2 regions of the Arthrobacter sp. TmtSoilC79 genome follow, and region 2 is predicted to be linked to the other one. Evidence: riboswitches for the same ligand, from Rfam matches in the RefSeq annotation. Region 2 holds a riboswitch; the other holds the start of a gene.
The links. Region 2 has a riboswitch for glycine ahead of gcvP (aminomethyl-transferring glycine dehydrogenase). Riboswitches for the same ligand answer to the same signal wherever they lie in the genome.
Positions count from the first base shown of each region.

Region 1 (10,353 bases), 3.5 Mb from region 2:
ACCCTATCGGTGGCAGCCTGATCGTTGACGGTCAGCGGAAAGTGCTCTTCAAACTGAATCTCCGGGTCTTTGGGTGCCCCTGACGCTGTGGATTCTGCCGCGGCAATGCGCTCGATGGAACCGAGGATCTTATCCCGGGTGTCATTGCTGAAGGTGCGGACGCTGAGTCCCAAAGTTGCTGTTTCGGGAATGATGTTGTTCTTGGTGCCCGAGTGGATCTGCCCCACGGTCACTACCGCGGAATCACTCGCTGCCAGCTCACGGGCAACAATGCCCTGCAGCCGGACGGTGGTTGCCGCAGCCATCAGCACCGGGTCAACAGTGGTCTCCGGGCGTGAACCGTGACCGCCGCGCCCATGGAGGGTGATGTTGAGGGAATCGGCGGATGCCATGGTGACACCGGGCCGGATTCCGAACCAGCCGGCGGGGAAGGGGGCTACGTGCTGGCCCAGTACGACGTCGGGTTTGGGCACGGCGTCGTACAGGCCATCGGCCACCATGGTTTCGGCCCCGCCACCCCACTCCTCGGCTGGCTGGAAGAGGGCCACCAGGGTGCCCTGCCACTGATCACGTTGCGCGACCAAAACCTCCACCGCGCCAACCAGGCAACTGACGTGTACGTCATGGCCGCAAGCGTGCATGACCGGCATGTCCTTGCCCTCATGGTCAACACCCATGGCCGTGCTCGCATAGTCCAGGCAGGTTGCTTCCTTGACGGGCAGTGCATCCATGTCTGCCCTGAGCATCACTACCGGTCCGGGTCCGTTTTCCAGAACGCCGACCACGCCGGTTTTTCCGATGTTTCGGTGGACAGTGAAGCCAAGGTCTTCCAGGTGCGCCGCTGCAATCCCGGCTGTCCGGGTCTCTTGGAAGGACAACTCGGGATGGGCGTGCAGGTCTTTGTACAGCTCTTCGAGGTCAATGGTCATGAGTCTGCCCTTTTCATTCGACGCCTAGGTCTGGCCAGTGTATCCAGCCTGAAGATGCAAAGCCTGGGAAGCCCCGGCACACTGGATGGCATGAATGATTCCCAAGCAGCCACGACACAGCAATCCACTGTTGAGGAATGGACCAAAGCGCTGGCCGAATCCACCGGCTCGCCGGGCGGTGGCGCCGGGACAGGAGTCATGCTCTCCATCGCCGCTTCCCTGACCTCCATGGTGGCCGGATACACCGAGGCCGGGGAGGACCAGCACGAAAAGCTCTCGGGCATCCATGCCCGTGCCCGTGAACTGCGTGAAGATGCCCTGCAATTGGCGGACGACGACTCTTCCGCCTCCAACGCCTTCGGCGCCGCCTTCCGCCTGGATCCCGGGCCGGAGCGCGACGACGCAATCCACCAGGCCTCCGTTGATGCTGCCAAGGCCTCCGCAGTCCTGGGCGAGCGGGCCATCCACGCCATTGAAGACCTCGGCTGGCTCGCATCCCACGGCAATCCCGCGCTGATCGCCGACGTCGTGGTCGGTTTCGGAGCCCTCCGTGCAGCCATCAGCGGAGCCCGAACCAACGTAAGTTTCGACCTCGCCTCCCTGACCTCCGCCGGAACCGCGCTCGAGGAAGTCAAGGAGCAGCACCCAGAGCTATGGAGCACGGTCAGCAGGCTCAGCGACGCCCTCGACAGAATCGATGACCTGACTGCCGGCGTCGACAAAAAGGCGGCACCAACCGAAGCGTTGTGAGGCCCGCTTTGCGTGCTAAATCCCTACGGAATCACGCGGAGCGGGCCTCACAACGGCGCTGTGTCCTTACTGAGCCTCTACTGCGCCTTCGGCACACGGCGGAGCACGACGGCGGCGAGCACTGCCGCGCCAGCCATCAATACCAGCCCAATCGCCGCAGTGATGTGGACGCCGGACTCGAAAGCCGTCCGGGCGGCGACCGTCAGGGCCTCCGACAAAGGTGCCGGAAGGGCTGCGGCCGCATCCACGGCGCCGGCAAGGGTTTCGCTGGACTTCCCGGCTGCCTGCGGGGAAACGCCGTCTGGAATCACGAGGTTGTGCTGGTAGGAAGCCGTGAGGATGGATCCGAGTACAGCCGTTCCCAGGAGCGAACCCAGTTCGTAACCGGTCTCGGAGATTGCGGAGGCGGCGCCGGACTTATTTGCCGGAACGGAAGCCAGGATGAGGTCATTGGAAATGGTTTCCGCTGCGCCCACGCCGATTGCGAGGACCGTCAAGGCGGACAGCAGGAAGACGGGGCCGCTGCCGTGGTCGCCCACCATCACAATCAAGTAGCCCACGGCGCTGAGTGTCAGGCCGGCGGCCACCACGTATCCGGGGCGGACACGCCTGACCAGCGGCACCACCAGCAGGCCGGCGATGACTGTTGCCAGGAGGGCGGGAATCATGGCGATTCCGGCTTCCATGGGTGACTGACCCTCAACAAGCTGCAGGTGCTGGGCGAAGAAGTAGATGAAGCCTGTCATGGAGAAGAGCGACAGGACGTTCGCCACGATTGCAGTGCTGAAGACCTTGTTATTGAACAGGGCAACGTCCAGCATGGGGTTCTCGATCCGCTGCTGGCGACGCACAAACAGAATGCCCATCACCAGGCCGAAGCCCATGAATGCGGCCGCGGACGCCCCGAAGCCGTGGACTGCGAATTCCTTGATGCCGTAGACGAACGGAGCCATGGTGACCACGGAAAGGACAATGCTGGCCACGTCCACGCGGCCGGGATTGGCGTCCTTGGATTCCGGAATGAGTGCCCTGCCGAAAACAAGAAGCGGCAGGAGCAGGAAAGCGGCCACGAGGAACACCGCACCCCACCAGAAGTGCTCTACCAACCAACCGCCGAAGATGGGTCCAAGGGCGGCACCACCGGAGAAACCGGCAGCCCAGACAGCGATGGCAAGCCGGCGCCGGTTGGGATCGGTGAAGATGTTCCGGATCAAGGACAGCGTTGAGGGCATCAGCATGGCGCCGAAGACGCCAAGGCCGGCGCGTCCTGCAATGAGCCACTCAGCCGAAGGCGCGAAAGCTGTAGCAGCCGAAACCGCCGCGAAGCCCGTGCTGCCGATCAGCAGCAGCCGCCGTCGTCCGATCCTGTCGCCGAGGTTGCCCATGGATACCAGCAACGCGGCAAGAACCAGCGGGTAGGCGTCAACGATCCAGAGCAATTGGACGCCGCCGACGTCCAGGGAGCGGGCAATTTCGGGCAGGGCAAAGGTGAGCGCGGTGTTGTCGACGGCCACCAGCAGCACCGGAAACATCAGGAGTGCCAGAGCCGTCCAGTCGCGCCACGGTGCTGCCTGGCCCTTAACGGGATCAGCGGAACGGGGTGCTTGGGTTGGGGACGGCGAGAACATTCCACTACTGTACCGTCCAGACGGTATAGTTTCAACTGACCAGCCCCATGAGCCTTTAGGGAATGATGGACACATGCCACGAAAACCAGTTGCCCGGGACGCGGTCCTGGATGCCTTTGAAGCCCTCCTTATAGAGGTAGGGGAGAGGGCTGCCACCCTCGACGCCGTTGCCAAACGTGCCGGGGTATCCAAAGGTGGGCTGCTCTACCACTTCCCCAACAAGGAAGCGCTGATCACGGCACTGTTGGAACGCCTGGACTTACTCGCCGATGAAGACACTGAACTAATGAAGGCAGCACCCGATGGTTCGGCTGCCTACTTCATCCGGTCATCGCTCTGGGCAGATACCCCCATGGACAGGGCCTTCGTCGCTGCCACCCGCCTGGCTGAAGTGGCCCACGAGGAAACCCGCCGCCGGTTCGCCGCCATCCAGCAGCGCTGGCTGGACGTGCTGGCCGAAGACGTCGGACCGGAGGTTGCCAAGGCCGTCAGCTATATGGGCGACGGCCTCTATTTCAATGCCATCTTTGAAGGCGGCCAGGAAGGCGGCAACGCCGGGCGGGAGGCCGACGTCGAAATCCTGCTCGGGGTCCTGGAGCGGCTGCGGAAGTAGTGATTCATCCATTTGCTGCAGAGCCCGGCGCGTAGGACAATTAACTCTTGTGGCGTGCCCAACAAGGTGCCCACCTACAACTGAACATGCCTTTGATCTGCGGCGGGAGAGTCCTGCAAGCAAGTGATGCAGGCGCCGTAGGAGCAAACCCTCCCCAGGAATCTCTCAGGCCCACGCACCGCCGCGGCAAGGCAACTCTGGAAAGCAGCAGGCACTCAGCACACCTCAGGGTGGATGGGCGCTGTGCTCACCGACGGTGCAAGCGATGGTTGTTCACGCAACCCGCGGAAACTCTCAGGTCCAATACAGAGCGGGGAGGAACCCAGCCGCTGTGGCGTACCCAAACGCCGCCCAAGTAATGGAGTTCCTTCGTGACGGTTAGTTCTGCCTCCACCACCTTCGTCGATCGGCATATTGGCGCCCGCCGCCAGTCCGAGATTGAGACCATGCTCAAGTCCGTCGGCTACGACACCGTCGATTCGCTGGTCGACACCGCCGTTCCGAACGATATCCGCCAGGATGTTGCCCTCACCCTGGAAAACGCGCTGAGCGAAGTCGAGGTTCTTGCCGAACTGCGCAAGCTCGCATCCAAGAACAAGACTGCCGTCCAGATGATCGGCCAGGGCTACTACGACACCGTGACGCCGCCGGTGATCCGCCGCAACATCCTTGAGTCCCCGGCCTGGTACACCGCCTACACCCCGTACCAGCCGGAAATCTCCCAGGGCCGCCTTGAAGCGCTGCTGAACTTCCAGACCATGGTCCAGGACCTGGTTGGCCTGCCCATCGCCAACGCCTCCCTGCTTGACGAAGCAACCGCCGTTGCCGAAGCCGTCCTCATGATGCGCCGCGCCAACAAGAACAAGGCTGTCCAGGACGGCAAGACCGTCCTCGATGCCGACTGCCTCCCGCAGACCATCGCCATCGTCAAGGGCCGCGCCGAAGCACTCGGCTTCGAGGTTGAGGTCGCCGATCTCTCCCTGGGCCTCCCGGAAGGCGCCATCAACGGCGTTGTCCTGCAGCAGCCCGGCGTTTCCGGCCGCGTGTTCGACCACTCTGCTGTCATTGCTGAAGCCAAGGAACGCGGCGCGCTGGTCACGGTCGCAGCCGACCTCCTCTCCCTGACGCTCATCACCCCTCCCGGTGAGCAGGGCGCCGATATTGCTGTTGGTTCCGCCCAGCGCCTGGGTGTTCCGCTGTTCTTCGGCGGCCCGCACGCGGCCTACATGGCCGTCCAGAAAGGCCTGGAGCGTTCCATGCCCGGCCGCCTGGTAGGCGTTTCCAAGGACGACGCCGGTGTCCCCGCCTACCGCTTGGCGCTGCAGACCCGCGAGCAGCACATCCGCCGCGAAAAGGCGACGTCCAACATCTGTACCGCGCAGGCGTTGCTGGCCATCGTGGCCTCGATGTACGCGGTCTATCACGGCCCGGAGGGTTTGAAGGCTATTGCCGAGACCGCCCACAGCCACGCCCGCACCCTTGCAGCATCACTGAAGGCTGCCGGCGTCGAGGTCCTTCACGGTTCCTTCTTCGATACCATCACCGTCCGCGTCCCGGGCAAGGCTGCAGAGGTCGTCGCTGCTGCCGAGGCCAAGGGCATCAATCTGCGCGGCGTTGACGCTGACACTGTTGGTATCTCTGTTGATGAGACCACCACTTCCGAGGTTGTTGCTGACGTCGCGGCGGTCTTCGGCGCTTCGGTTGCTGACGCCGCTGAAGGCTTCGCGCTTGAAGCTTCCGTGGAGCGCACCAGCGACTTCATGCAGCACCCGGTGTTCAACACGCACCGCTCCGAAACCCAGCTCCTGCGCTACATCCGCAAGCTTTCGGACCGGGACCTCGCGCTGGACCGCACCATGATCCCGCTGGGCTCGTGCACCATGAAGCTGAACGCCACCGCTGAGATGGAAGCCATTTCCTGGCCCGAGTTCGCCTCCATCCACCCGTTCGCTCCGGATTCCCAGACCGAGGGCTGGCGCGAACTCATCACCGACCTCGAATCCCAGCTGACCGAGATCACCGGCTACGACCAAGTGTCCATCCAGCCGAACGCCGGTTCCCAGGGAGAGCTCGCGGGCCTGCTGGCCATCCGTGGCTACCACCTGTCCCGTGGCGACGAGCAGCGCAACGTCTGCCTCATTCCCGCTTCCGCCCACGGCACCAACGCAGCCTCGGCAGTGCTGGCCGGCATGAAGGTTGTTGTGGTGGCCACGGCTGCTGACGGCACGATCGATCACGCGGACCTTGCCGCCAAGATCGAGGCCAACCGCGAGGTGTTGTCGGCCATCATGATCACCTACCCGTCCACGCACGGTGTGTACGATGCCGACGTTCGCGAAGTCTGCGACGCCATCCACGCAGCCGGCGGCCAGGTCTACATTGACGGCGCCAACCTCAACGCCCTGGTTGGGCTCGCCCAGCCGGGCAAGTTCGGCGGCGACGTGTCCCACCTGAACCTGCACAAGACGTTCTGCATCCCCCACGGCGGCGGCGGCCCGGGTGTTGGTCCCGTGGCAGCCAAGGCGCACCTTGCACCGTTCATGCCCGGCGATGCAGCCATCTGGACCGAAGGCAACGACGTCCCGATTTCGGCATCGCGTTTCGGTTCCGCCGGCGTCCTGCCCATCTCCTGGGCCTACGTGAAGCTCATGGGTGGCCAGGGCCTCACCGAGGCAACCAAGTCGGCGCTGCTGGCTGCGAACTACATCGCATCCCGCCTGAACGATCACTTCCCGGTCCTCTACACCGGCGAAGGCGGACTGGTGGCCCACGAGTGCATCCTGGACCTGCGCGAACTGACGGCCAAGACCGGCGTCACCGCTGAGGACGTTGCCAAGCGCCTGATCGACTTCGGCTTCCACGCCCCCACCCTGGCGTTCCCGGTTGCGGGCACCTTGATGGTGGAGCCCACCGAGTCCGAGGACCTTGCCGAGATCGACCGCTTCATCGAAGCCATGATCACCATCCGTGCCGAGATTGAGCAGGTTGCTCACGGCGATTTCTCCGTGCAGGATTCCCCGCTTCGCCGCGCGCCCCACACGGCTGCCGCCGTCGTAAGTTCCGAGTGGGACCGCGAGTACCCGCGCGAGCAGGCCGCCTTCCCCGTCCACCACCTCAAGCAGGACAAGTACTTCCCGCCGGTCGGCCGTATTGACGGCGCTGCAGGTGACCGCAACTTGGTGTGCTCCTGCCCGCCGATCGAAGACTTCGAGAACTAAGGGGTTCCGGAAAATGACAGAGAACTACACAGCTCTTTACGAAGAGCACAAGAAACTCGGCGCGTCCTTCACCGACTTCGGTGGCTGGCAGATGCCGCTCAAATACTCCTCGGAGTTGGCTGAGCACCACGCGGTCCGCAAGTCCGCAGGCCTGTTCGACCTCTCCCACATGGGCGAAGTCTGGGTCACCGGCCCCGAGGCAGCAGCATTCCTGGACTACGCCCTGGTGGGCAAAATCTCAGCCATGGCCATCGGCAAAGCCAAGTACTCGCTGATCTGCCAGGAAGACGGCGGAATCATCGACGACCTCATCGCCTACCGTCGCGGTGAGGAGAAGTTCCTCGTGGTACCGAACGCCGGAAACGCTGCGGTTGTTGCCGCAGCCCTTCTGGAGCGCGCCGCCGGTTTCGACGTCGTCGTTGAGGACGCATCCGCTGGGACCTCGCTGATTGCCGTTCAGGGACCCCTGGCTGAAGCGATCCTCCTCCGCCTGGTGCCCGCCGAACAACACGCGCTGGTCACCGACCTGAAGTACTACGCCGCGGTTGATGTTCCGTTCACGTTCGACGGCGGCACGCAGGACCTGCTGTTGGCCCGGACCGGGTACACCGGCGAAGACGGCTTTGAGATCTTTGTGGCCAACGAATCCGCAGCAGCCCTGTGGCAGGCCATCGCCGACGCTGCCGAAGACGGCGAACTCACTCCCGCCGGCCTGGCTTCCCGCGACTCCCTGCGCCTGGAAGCCGGCATGCCGCTCTACGGAAACGAGCTCTCCCGCGAAGGCAACCCCTTCGCAGCAGGACTCGGACCGGTGGTGGCTCTGTCCAAGGAAGGCGACTTCGTGGGCAAGGACGCACTCGCTGCCCTCAAGGCAGATGGTGCAGGCTCCACCAGCGGGCGCAAGCTCGTTGGCCTCAAGGGCCTGGGCCGCCGTGCCGGCCGAGGCCACTACCCGGTCCTCAAGGACGGCGCAGTGATTGGCGAAGTCACGTCCGGTCAGCCCAGCCCCACGCTCGGTTACCCGGTAGCGTTGGCGTATGTCGACGTCGCTTTCGCTGAGCCGGGAACTTCACTCGATGTTGATCTCCGCGGAAAGAGCGAGCCGTTCGAAGTCGTGGGACTGCCGTTCTACAAACGCCAAAAGTAAGCCGGAGCCGTACCCGACGGGTCGCCCAAAAGCCCGTCGGGTCCGGCATCCTCCGCGTGCTCGGTCGCGGGAACGCCCGCTGAGCGGACGTGACGCTCCCTTGGACGCACGCTTCCGGATCCCGGACTCGAAGGGGCCCGCGTAGTTCCGAAGGTCTGACTCGCGTGGCCGCGCGGTGGGGGAGCGGATTCCGGAAGCGTGCGTCAAAGCGACGGAGGAGCAGCACGCGGAGGAATTCGTTGCCCCACGCCCGCGAATCAGCCACGCTCACGGCCCAGACACGACACAATTAGATGTAGCCACTACACGTAAAGGAAACAGAATGCCCAAAGTAGCGCCCGAACTTCAGTACTCCGACGAGCACGAGTGGGTTTCCCGCGGCGAAGGGAACTCGGTATCCGTCGGTATTTCCGAGGTTGCCACCGACGCTCTGGGTGACATTGTGTACGTTGACCTGCCCGAGGTTGGCTCCACGGTGACCGCTGGCGAGACCTGTGGCGAAGTTGAGTCCACGAAGTCCGTCTCGGACCTGTACTCGCCGGTCACCGGCGAGGTCACGGAGATCAACGACGCCGTTGTCTCGGACCCCGCACTGATCAACAACGACCCCTACGGCGCCGGCTGGCTGTTCAAGGTCGCCGCCGAGTCCGACGGCCCGCTGCTGTCGGCCGAGGAATACGCCTCCAAGAATGGCGGAGACCTCTCCTAGGCCCTGCTCCTCTTAGCTGGCGCCCGTTGGGGCTGGCATCCTCCGCGTGCTCGGTCGCTTGGGCGCCCGCTGGGCGGACGCGAAGCTCCCTCAGACGCACGCTTCCGGACGCCGACCCCAAGTGCACCGGCCGATTCGTGGGTTTGCTGCTGGGGGTGCCGTGCGCATGGCATGTTTGGCAGCGAATCCCCGTAGTGGGCGTTGCAGCGTCCGAGCTTGGATGCCAGTCCCAGGTGGGGCTAGTTCGGGTTCCGGTGAGGTGTTGTTTGGCGTATTCGTGGGTTTGCTGCTGGGGGTGCCGTGCGCATGGCATGTTTGGCAGCGAATCCCCGTATTGGGCGTTGCAGCGGCCGAGCTTGGATGCCAGTCCCAGGTGGGGCCACGTCCGGGCTCCGGTGAGGTGTTGTTTGGCCGATTCGTGGGTTTGCTGCTGGGGGTGCCGTGCGCATGGCATGTTTGGCAGCGAATCCCCGTATTGGGCGTTGCAGCGTCCGAGCTTGGCCGATCGGGCAACCCCCACCACTCAAGCGCAGTGGCGTAGCGTGGGATTGTAGAACTGAATAAAATTGCGACGCCGGGTTGCCGCCTTTGGGGGCCATCCGGCGTCGTGCTTCGGCCGATCTCCGCCACAAGCGGGGGAGGCCATCCGGCAGGACCATCTGCCGGACCGTTTCAAACTGTATTAAGGAATCCCGACCATGGCTGTTGGTGTTTTCGATCTTTTTTCCGTGGGTATTGGTCCGTCGAGTTCGCATACTGTGGGGCCGATGCGGGCTGCTGCGGTGTTCGCCGGTGAGCTGAAGGACGCTGGTGTCCTGGGTTCGGTGGCGTCGTTGCGGGTGGATTTGTATGGGTCGTTGGCTGCGACGGGACGTGGCCACGGGACCATGACGGCCACGCTGTTGGGTTTGGAGGGGTATCACCCTGAGCTGATCCTGCCTGAGGAGGTGGAGGCGCGGTTGGCTGCTATTGCTGAGACCGGTGTGCTGAACCTGGCTGGTGCCTCTGGTGAGGGGGTGGAGCTGCCCTATGCGGTGGAGGACATGATTCTCCATCCGTTGACGGTGTTGCCGCGGCATACGAACGGGATGAAGTTTGCTGTCTCGGATGCTGAGGGAAACATCGTGCGGGAGGCGACGTTCTTCTCGGTTGGTGGCGGGTTCATTGTCCGTGAGGGTGAGGAGAACGCTGCGCAGCAGGAGTTGGAGGAGTCCAAGAAGGAGTTGCCGTTGCCGTTCCGGACGGCGGCGGAGTTGTTGGGCAGGTGTGCGTCCAAGGGGCTGGGGATCAGCGACATCATGTTCATTAATGAGCGGGCGTCCCGGTCCGAGGAGGAGATCCGGGAGGGTTTGCTGCATA
Region 1 covers NZ_AP046051.1:3,647,664-3,658,016, reverse strand. The annotation lists gene AC6JA3_RS16650 (amidohydrolase) at 1-929, opposite strand, end outside; gene AC6JA3_RS16645 (cyclodeaminase/cyclohydrolase family protein) at 1,020-1,679, shown strand; gene AC6JA3_RS16640 (MFS transporter) at 1,757-3,307, opposite strand; gene AC6JA3_RS16635 (TetR/AcrR family transcriptional regulator) at 3,381-3,920, shown strand; glycine riboswitch at 4,014-4,111, shown strand; glycine riboswitch at 4,113-4,239, shown strand; gene gcvP (aminomethyl-transferring glycine dehydrogenase) at 4,292-7,138, shown strand; gene gcvT (glycine cleavage system aminomethyltransferase GcvT) at 7,152-8,285, shown strand; gene gcvH (glycine cleavage system protein GcvH) at 8,608-8,994, shown strand; gene AC6JA3_RS16615 (L-serine ammonia-lyase) at 9,693-10,353, shown strand, end outside.
Region 1: another riboswitch for glycine. It lies ahead of gcvP (aminomethyl-transferring glycine dehydrogenase); the one in region 2 lies ahead of gcvP (aminomethyl-transferring glycine dehydrogenase).

Region 2 (10,353 bases):
ACATTGGTGGTCATGGTGAAAGCTCCGTTGCTTGTCCGTGCGCTCACGCGCCGTGGTTGATCATGACGTGCTTGGTGAGCGAGTAGTCATCCAGGGCGTAGAGCGAGAGGTCGCGGCCGTAGCCGGAACCTTTGAATCCGCCCCACGGTACCTCGCAAGCCAGGACCAGGTGGGCATTGACCCACACGGTGCCGAAGTCCAGCTGCTTGGGAATCCGGAGGGAAAGGCTTGAATCGCGTGTCCAGACCGAGGCTGACAATCCGTAGGGGCTCTCATTGGCGCGGGTCACCGCTTCTTCGGTGGTGCTGAAGGTTTCCACGGTGACCACCGGCCCGAAGATTTCATGCGTGGCGATGTGCGCCCCGGCGGGCACGTCGGTGATGACTGTGGGCTCGATGAAGTAGCCGGGACCGTCCAGCGCGGAACCGCCGATGGCGACTGTGAGGCCTGCGGCCCGTGCTTCAGCCAGCGCTTCCTTGACCCGTTCAAAGTGCGGGAGGGAGATCATGGGGCCGATTTCGACGTCGTCCCCGGCGTCGGGCGCGCCGATCACCAAGGTGCTGACTTCCCGGACCAGGTGACTGGTGAATTCTTCGGCTACGGACTCGTGCACCAGGACACGGCAGGCGGCACCGCAGTCCTGGCCGGCATTCCAAAATCCGGCGTTCCGGACACCGGCAGCAGCTGCGCGGAGGTCGGCGTCGGAGAAGACCACAACAGGGGCCTTGCCGCCGAGTTCCAAGTGGACGCGTTTGACCGACTTCGCCGCCGTTTCGGCCACCGCCTGGCCGCTGACCACGCTGCCGGTGAGGGCTACCAGCGCGATGTCAGGGTGCTCGGAAAGGCGCTGTCCAACGGTCCGGCCGCGGCCGGTGACCACGTTGAGGATGCCATCCGGAATCCGTCCGGCCAGCACTTCCACCAGCTTCAGCGTGGACAAGGGGGTCTGCTCGGAGGGCTTGATGACGATGCTGTTGCCAGCGGCAAGGATGGGGGCGATCTTCCAGGCAGCCATCAGCAGCGGGTAGTTCCATGGCGTGATGACGCCCACCACGCCTACAGGTTCACGCAGGATCACCGAGGTGTGGCCGGTGGCGTAGTCACCGCCGGCCATGGAGGTGAGGGTCCGCGATGCGCCGGCCATGAAGCGGAAAGTGTCGATGGTGCTGGAGACGTCGTCCTCGGCCACGGCTTGCGGCTTGCCGGTGTTTGCGGACTCGATGGCCTCAAAGTCGGCCCGGTTCTCCTCGATGATGTTGGCAATGAGGTTCAGGACGTCGGCGCGTTCCTTCGGGGTAGTGGCACCCCAGGTTTTTTGGGCCACGACGGCGGCGGCAACCGCGGCGTCCACGTCATCGGCGGTGCCCGCCTGGACTGAGGCGATGACGGCCTCGGTGGCGGGATCAACGACGTCGATCAGGAGCCGGGTGGAGCCTGGGACGAAGGAACCGTTGATGAAGTGCCCCGCCGGAGGCAGGGGGAGTCCGAGTTGCTGGGGAAGAGAGGTGTGGGCGTCTGAGCGTCGCACGGTGAACTGCGCGGTCTGGGTGGTTGTCATGATGCGTCTCTTTCTGGGGAGGTTCAGGGGAGGTCTAGCGGGGGCTAACCCGGCGGAGGGCTGTTCAGATCAGGTCCGGGGTGAGTGCCGTTGCTGGGAACGTGGCTGGTTCAGTCTTCTTGCCGAACACCCGGGCCGCCACGTAATAGAGGGGAGCGACAACCACGAGTCCGACGATCCAGGAGATGTCCACTCCACCCATCGCCGCAGCCAAGGGGCCGGTGTAGATAGCTGTAGCCGAGAAGGGAACCTGGATCAGGGCGCCTGCCAGGTATGAGCCGATGGCGATCCAGTTGAACCGTCCGTACACGCCGCCGTCGCGCTTGAAGAAGTCTTCAACCCGATAGTCTCCGTGCCGCAAAAGGTAGTAGTCCACCAGGTTGATCGCCGTCCACGGAACCAGCACGTACATCAGGAAGGAGAGGAAGTTGGTGTAGAAGAGGATGAAGTTGTCGCGGGCAAAGAGGGCAATGGAGACAGCCACAACGAAGAGGATGATGGCGGCGATGGTGCGGGTCTTGGCACGTGGCAACCACGAGGGCCTGAAGGTCTGCCCGATGGTGAGGGTGCACAGGACACCGCAGTACAGGTTCATGGCGTTCGAAGCCGCAACTCCCAGACAGAAGATGCCCACGATAATGAGGGTCCACGGCTGCAGCAGGGTGCCGAGGCTGCCGACGATTTCGACGTCGCCGGTGCTCATGGACACCGCGAGGGTACCCACCAAAGCACCCAGGATCATGGGGAACAGCGTGCCCAGGACGCAACCTGAGTAGGAAGCCCAGAAGGCCGGGCCGGAACCGGTGCCCTGAGGCATGTAGCGGGAGTAGTCGGAGACGTAGGGCGCGTAGGCCAGCTGCCACAACGCGGAGACGGAGATGGTGCCCATGAAGCCCACCCAGTTGAAGTTGCCCGTCTCCAGGAAGTTGCCCGGCAAGCCATGGACCATCAGGATCCAGCCGAACGCCAGCAGCAATGCCAACCCTGCCGCGACGCTGAGGACGCGGGCATAGGCGTGGATGAGCCGGTAGCCAAAGATCGTGGCGATCACGCTGACCACGCCGATGATGATGATTCCGCCGTCAACGCTGATGCCGGGACTGACCGCGGCCATCGCTTCGCCGCCGAACACCAGGTTCGCCGCGAAGAAGCCCACGTACATGACCACCACAATGACCACTATCAGCAGGGCACCAAAGGAACCGAACTGGCCGCGGGTCTGGATCATTTGGGCCACACCCAGTTGCGGGCCCTGGGCGGAGTGCAGCGCCATGAAGATGCCGCCCACCACGTTGCCGATGATGATGCCCACGATCGCCGGAACGAATCCCAGGCCGAACACCGTGGTGGCGAGCCCGCCGGTCACGATGGTCATGATCATGATGTTGGAGCCGAACCAGATGGTGAAGAGATCCCGCGCCTTGCCGTGCCGCTCGTTGAGGGGGATCGGCTGGATGGTCTTGTCCTCGAGGCGTGGCACCTCGGTTGTGGTGGGCACGGTGTTCATGACGCACTCCGGGATGCTGAAGCGAGTTCGCGGACAGCTGCGCTGTTTGACTCGCTGCGGTTTGACTTGCTTCGGTTTACCATCAGCCCCAGCAGATCGAACACCAGGGTGGCGGCGGCAACGGTGGTGATGTCCGCGTGATCGTAGGCAGGGGCGACTTCCACGACGTCGGCGCCCACGATGTTGATGCCGTTCAGTCCGCGGAGCAAGGCCAGGAGTTCGCGGGAGTGGAGCCCGCCCATCTCCGGGGTGCCGGTTCCGGGAGCGAAGGCCGGGTCCAGGACGTCGATGTCGATGGAGACGTACACGGGGGTGTCCCCGAGCCTGTCCTTCACGCGCTGGATGGCGGCCGGAACGCCGATCACGTCCAGGTCCGAGCACCGAATGATCTGGAACCCGAACTCGTGGTCCCGGAGGAAGTCGTTGCGGTCATAGACCGGCCCGCGGATTCCCACGTGCATGGACTTGTCCTCCACCAGCAGGCCTTCCTCGAACGCCCGCCGGAAGATGGTGCCGTGCGTGATGGGCTGGTCGAAATAGGTATCCCAGGTGTCCAGATGCGCATCGAAATGCAGCAGTGCCACCGGACCGTGGACTGTGTTCAGGGCCCGCAGCATGGGCAGGGCGATGGTGTGGTCGCCACCGATGGAGATGAGCCGCTTGTCCTCGCTGATCAGGGGCAAGGCCTGCTCCTCGATCTCACGGACTGCCCGGGCGATGTCGTAGGGGGTGCAGGCGATATCGCCGGCGTCCACAACCTGGGCTTCGTAGACAGGTTCAACGTCCAGCTCCGGGTGGTAGCCGGGGCGCAGGAGGCGGGAGGCCTCGCGGACCGCGGCAGGACCGAAACGGGCGCCGGGCCGGAAGGAGGTTCCGCCGTCGAACGGTACGCCGACGATCGCAATGTCGTAATCCGGGACGCGGTCGATTTGGGGGAGGCGGGCGAAGGTGCCGAGGCCTGCATACCGGGGGACTTTGGTTGCATCAACCGGGCCGATGGGCTTGTGCGTTGTCATTGACGGATCCTTGGGGTGAGGGGTGCTCGCCGTTGAGCGGGAAGTACGTAATTCCATTGTTGGTGACGTGGATCACTCCGGATAGCGGTACATTGACTACAAATGGCCGAGCCGTTTAGACGAATGTCTAAGTCCCGCTGAACCGCGTGGCAGGACCCAACACAAAGGCCAGGAACCGGAGCGGAAACATGGCGATTACCGTCGCTGAACTCATCGCAGAGCCGCAACTAGGACTCACCCTCCTGGCCGGAAAAGCCGGCCTGGACAACCGCATCACCTGGGCCCACACCTCAGACCTGCCCAAGCTCTGGGAATGGGTCACCGGCGGAGAACTCATGATGACCAACGGCCTCTCCATACCCGCCGACGCAGCAGGCCAAGTGGCGCTCGCCGAGGCCCTCATGGACAGCGGTGCCAGTGCGCTGGCCATTGGCGAGAAAATGCACGCACCGCCCCTCACCCGGGAATTCCTGGCCGCCTGCGAGCAGCTCCCCTTGCCCCTGATCAACATCCCGTACCCGCTGCCATTCATCGCGATAGCCCGGTCGGTAGCCGAGTCCTCCCTGCTCGAAGAGTCGCGCCGGCTGCGGCAAACGGCCCGCGTCTACGATCTCCTCCGCACCGCCGGGGCCTCCGAGGACCATTGGCAAAGCCTGGTCCAGCGGCTGGCCACCGAACTCGACGCGGACCTGTTCGTGGTGGACCGCCGTTGCCTCCACCCCTGGCATCCCGACGGGCAGTCCCTCCCGGTGTTCCTGGCTGAAGAGTGGGCTCCCTTGTCCGGGCAGGTATCCCTCGCGGGGAAGAACTTCCAATGGCACCGCATCCGCGGCCGGCACGTGCTCACCATGGACATTCCCACCCATGCCAACGCGCTCCTGGTGGTGCTGCCCAACAACGAACCGCACCCGGACGCCGTCGTGCTTCTCCATGCCGCAACGGTGCTGGGACTGCAGTTGTCGCGCATTGTCTTGTCCCTGGAAGGCCGCCATCGCCTTGCCGGCGAGTTCCTGCTGCAGGCCATGGACGGGCGCCTCGGGGCCGCGGAGATGGAGAGCCGGCTGGCTGCATTCGACGTTCCGCCCGAGGAATTCCTGCTCGCCTCCCTGACGGCGGCCGCCGAACCAAAAGCGACCGACCAAAAAACTGCGGACGACGGCGACAAGCTGGCCAACGTACACATCGAACTGTGGCGGCACGGGGTTGCGTCGGCGTCGCTGAAGCGGAACAACAGGCTCCACGTGGTGGTCCCGGCAGGCGTGCCGGACGACGTCCTGGTTCATTGCGCCGGCCTGGAAACCTCGATCGGAATCAGCGCACCGGCAGCAGTGTCCACTATCCAACGCGCATTGCAGGAGTCCCTCTGGGCACTTGGTTCCGCCCGGGCCAACAAGCTGGGGCTGGCCCGCTATGCCGAAGGGCCGTCGTGGCTTGGGCTTACCGGATTCGAGGAAGGAACGGCGCTGGTGAGACGGTTGCTCGGGCCGATTTTCGACTACGAACAGAGCCAGGAAGGCGACCTCATCCTGACGTTGAGGACGTATTTGGACTCGCAGCGTTCCTGGCAAAAGACCGCGGCTGCGCTCTTCGCCCACCGGCAAACCATCATTTACCGGATGCGGAAAATCGGCGAACTGACGGGGCTGGACATGGGTGAAACGTCCACAGTTGCCCAGCTCTGGTTCGCCCTGCAGATCCACGAGGCGATGCATCAGTAGCCACACCTTGCTTGCGCTTTTTCGCGGGAAGCGGCTATGGTGTGAAGCGTGTCACTCATGGTGATGCAACGCTTTTGATCTGCGGCGGGAGAGTCCTGCCGGTACATCCAGTCAGGCGCCGTAGGAGCAAATCCTCCCCAGGAATCTCTCAGGCCCATGTACCGCCGCGGGTAGGCAACTCTGGAAAGCAGTCCGGGTAACCGGGCTCACCGACGGTGCAAGCAGACGGCATGTGGAAACACAGTCTGCGGAATCTCTCAGGTCCAATACAGAGCGGGGAGGAACCCCACATCATCGTGGCGCTCACTGGGCGCCTGAATCATGGAGTTCCTCTTGACTGTTCAATCAACCCCCACCGCCTTCGCGGACCGGCACATCGGCGCCCGCCGCCAAGCCGATGTTGACACCATGCTCAAGGTCATCGGCTACGACTCTGTCGACGGACTCGTGGACGTCGCCGTCCCCGATTCCATCCGCCAGGACACGGCCCTGAAGTTGCAGGACGCCCTTACCGAGGTGCAGGTCCTCGCCGAGCTCCGCAAGCTCGCGTCCAAGAACAAGACCGCCGTTCAAATGATCGGCCAGGGCTACTACGACACCGTCACGCCCCCGGTCATCCGCCGCAACATCCTCGAAGCACCCGCCTGGTACACGGCGTACACGCCCTACCAGCCCGAAATTTCGCAGGGCCGCCTCGAAGCGCTGCTGAACTTCCAGACCATGGTGCAGGACCTCACGGGCCTTCCCGTTGCCAACGCCTCGCTGCTGGATGAAGCAACTGCCGTGGCCGAGGCTGTGCTGTTGATGCGCCGGGCCAACAAGTCCAAGACGGCCAAGGACGGCAAGACGGTCCTGGACGCCGACCTCCTTCCGCAGACCATCGCCATTGTGAAGGGCCGCGCCGAAGCCCTTGGCTTCGAGGTTGTCATCACTGACCTTTCGGCGGGCCTTCCCGATGGCGACATCAACGGCATCGTCCTTCAGCAGCCCGGTGTTTCGGGCCGCGTGTTCGACCACTCCGCTGTGATCGCTTCCGCGAAGGAACGCGGCGCGCTGGTCACGGTTGCCGCTGATTTGCTGGCGCTCACCCTCATCACGCCCCCGGGCGAACAAGGTGCGGACATCGCCGTCGGAACTGCGCAGCGCTTTGGTGTCCCGCTGTTCTTCGGCGGCCCGCACGCCGCGTACATGGCCGTCCGCGAAGGCATGGAACGTACCCTCCCGGGCAGGATCGTGGGTGTGTCCAAGGACAACGCCGGCGTCCCCGCTTACCGCCTGGCCCTGCAGACCCGCGAGCAGCACATCCGCCGCGAAAAGGCGACGTCCAACATCTGCACCGCACAGGCCCTGCTTGCGATTGTTGCCTCCATGTACGCCGTGTACCACGGTCCCGAAGGCTTGAAAGCGATCGCCGAGACCATCCACGGCCACGCCCGCGTTTTGGCCGCGACCCTGCAGAAAGCCGGCCGCGAACTCGTCTCCGAATCCTTCTTCGACACCCTCACGGTCCGCGTCCCGGGCAAGGCAGACAAGGTCATCTCCGCCGCCGAAGCCCGCGGTATCAACCTGCGCCTCATCGACGCGGACACTGTTGGCGTTTCCGTTGATGAAACCACGACGCCGGAGGTCCTCGCCGCTGTGGCCGTCGCCTTTGGTGCCGGCCCGGTAGGGGACGCCACCGGATTCGAATTGCCCGCTGAGGTAGTCCGCACCTCCGATTTCCTGCAGCACCCGGTGTTCAACACGCACCGTTCCGAGACGCAGCTGTTGCGCTATATCCGCAAGCTGTCAGACCGGGACCTCGCGCTGGACCGCACCATGATCCCGCTGGGTTCGTGCACCATGAAGCTGAACGCCACCGCTGAGATGGAAGCCATTTCCTGGCCGGAGTTCGCCTCGATCCACCCGTTCGCTCCGGACCACCAGACAGCGGGCTGGCGCGAGCTGATCGAGGACCTCGAAGCGGACCTGACCGAGATCACCGGCTACGACCAAGTTTCCATCCAGCCGAACGCCGGTTCCCAGGGCGAGCTCGCGGGACTCCTGGCGATCCGCGGCTACCACCTGTCCCGTGGCGACGAGCAGCGCAACGTCTGCCTCATTCCTGCCTCGGCCCACGGCACCAACGCAGCCTCGGCAGTGCTGGCCGGCATGAAGGTTGTTGTGGTGGCCACGGCTGCTGACGGCACGATCGATCACGCGGACCTTGCCGCCAAGATCGAGGCCAACCGCGAGGTGTTGTCGGCCATCATGATCACCTACCCGTCCACGCACGGTGTGTACGATGCCGACGTCCGCGAAGTCTGCGACGCCATCCACGCAGCCGGCGGCCAGGTGTACGTTGACGGCGCCAACTTGAATGCACTGGTTGGCCTTGCCCAGCCGGGCAAGTTCGGCGGCGACGTGTCCCACCTGAACCTGCACAAGACCTTCTGCATCCCCCACGGCGGCGGCGGCCCGGGTGTCGGGCCGGTTGCTGCGAAGGCACACCTGGCTCCGTTCATGCCGGGCGACGCGAACAAAGCAGCGCACGAACCCGGTCACGGCGTTGCCATCTCCGCTTCCCGTTATGGCTCCGCCGGTGTGCTGCCGATTTCGTGGGCGTACGTGAAGCTCATGGGCGGGCAGGGTTTGACGGAAGCTACCAAGTCGGCGCTGCTGGCCGCGAACTATGTTGCTTCCTGCCTGGATGAGCACTTCCCTGTTCTGTACACCGGCGAGGGCGGGCTCGTGGCCCATGAGTGCATCCTGGACCTCCGTGAACTGACAGCCCGCACGGGTGTCACGGCCGAAGATGTTGCCAAGCGCCTGATCGACTTCGGCTTCCACGCCCCCACTCTGGCGTTCCCCGTTGCGGGCACCTTGATGGTGGAGCCAACGGAGTCCGAGGACCTTGCCGAGATCGACCGCTTCATCGAAGCCATGATCACCATCCGTGCCGAGATCGACCAGGTAGCCGGCGGTGATTTCACTGTTGAGAAGTCGCCGCTGCGCAACGCGCCGCACACGGCTGCCGCCGTCGTGAGTTCCGCCTGGGACCGCGAATACCCGCGCGAGCAGGCCGCCTTCCCGGTCCACCACCTCAAGCAGGACAAGTACTTCCCGCCCGTCGGAAGGATCGACGGCGCCGCAGGCGACCGGAACCTGGTGTGCTCCTGCCCTCCCCTCGAAGCGTTTGAAAACTAAGGACTCCCCACATGTCTGAGAATTACACCGCTCTCTATGAGCAGCACAAAAAGGCCGGCGCCTCCTTCACCGACTTCGGTGGCTGGCAGATGCCGCTCAAATACTCCTCGGAGTTGGCCGAGCACCACGCCGTCCGCAAGTCCGCAGGCCTTTTCGACCTCTCCCACATGGGCGAAGTCTGGGTCACCGGTCCCGACGCGGCTGCCTTCTTGGACTATGCGCTGGTGGGCAAGTTGTCCGCCGTCGCGGTAGGCAAAGCCAAGTACTCACTGATCTGCAACGCCGATGGCGGCATCATCGACGACCTCATCACCTACCGCCGGCCCTCACCCGAAGACGGCGTGGACAAGTACCTGGTAGTCCCCAACGCGGGCAACGCGAAGGTGGTTGCTGCCGCACTTCTGAAGCGTGCGGCCGGTTTTAACGTTGCGGTGGAAGATGCTTCCGCCGAGACGTCCCTCGTCGCCGTGCAGGGTCCGAACGCCGAAGAGATCCTCCTGGCGCTGGTGCCGGCAGAACAGCACGCGTTGGTCACCGAACTGAAGTACTACGCGGCGGTTGAGGTAGGGATTACTTTCGACGGCGGCATGCAGCAGCTGCTGCTGGCCCGCACCGGCTACACCGGCGAAGACGGATTCGAGATCTACGTCCCGAACCTCGATGCCGCCGGCCTCTGGGAAGCCCTGCTCGAAGCCGGCGAAGGCCACGGACTGATCCCGGCAGGCCTCGCTGCCCGCGACTCGTTGCGCCTGGAAGCCGGGATGCCGCTCTACGGCAACGAGCTCTCCATCCACGCTAACGCCTACGCCGCCGGACTTGGCCCCGTTGTTTCCCTGGCCAAGGAAAGCGACTTCATTGGCCGGGAAGCGCTCACAGCCATCAAGGCTGCCGGCGTCGGATCCACACTGGGCCAGAAGCTGGTGGGCCTCAAAGGCACCGGACGCCGCGCCGCACGCGGACACTACTCGGTCCTCAAGGACGGTTCGCTCATTGGCGAAGTCACCTCCGGCCAGCCAAGCCCCACGCTCGGCTACCCGGTAGCGATGGCCTATGTCGACGTCGAGCATTCAGAGCCGGGCACGATCGTCGAGGTTGACCTGCGAGGAAAAGCCGAACCGTTCGAAGTCGTGGCGCTGCCGTTCTACAAGCGGGTCAAGTAAGTCCCGGCGGGAGTGGCTTGGTGCGTCACGCCCGGCGGGTGTGGCTGGGTGCCTCACGCCCGGCGGGTGTGGCTTGGTGCGTCACGCCCGGCGGGAGTGGCGTCCTCCGCGGGCTCGGTCGCAGGAGCGCCCGCTGGGCGGACGCGATGCTCCCTTGGACGCCCGCTTCCGGACGTCACTCCCGCAGGGGCTTTGCGGCTCACGCCCG
Region 2 covers NZ_AP046051.1:180,548-190,900, forward strand. The annotation lists gene AC6JA3_RS00890 (D-arabinono-1,4-lactone oxidase) at 1-14, opposite strand, end outside; gene AC6JA3_RS00895 (aldehyde dehydrogenase family protein) at 44-1,558, opposite strand; gene AC6JA3_RS00900 (purine-cytosine permease family protein) at 1,623-3,065, opposite strand; gene speB (agmatinase) at 3,062-4,081, opposite strand; gene AC6JA3_RS00910 (PucR family transcriptional regulator) at 4,270-5,799, shown strand; glycine riboswitch at 5,875-5,973, shown strand; glycine riboswitch at 5,974-6,081, shown strand; gene gcvP (aminomethyl-transferring glycine dehydrogenase) at 6,133-8,985, shown strand; gene gcvT (glycine cleavage system aminomethyltransferase GcvT) at 8,997-10,145, shown strand.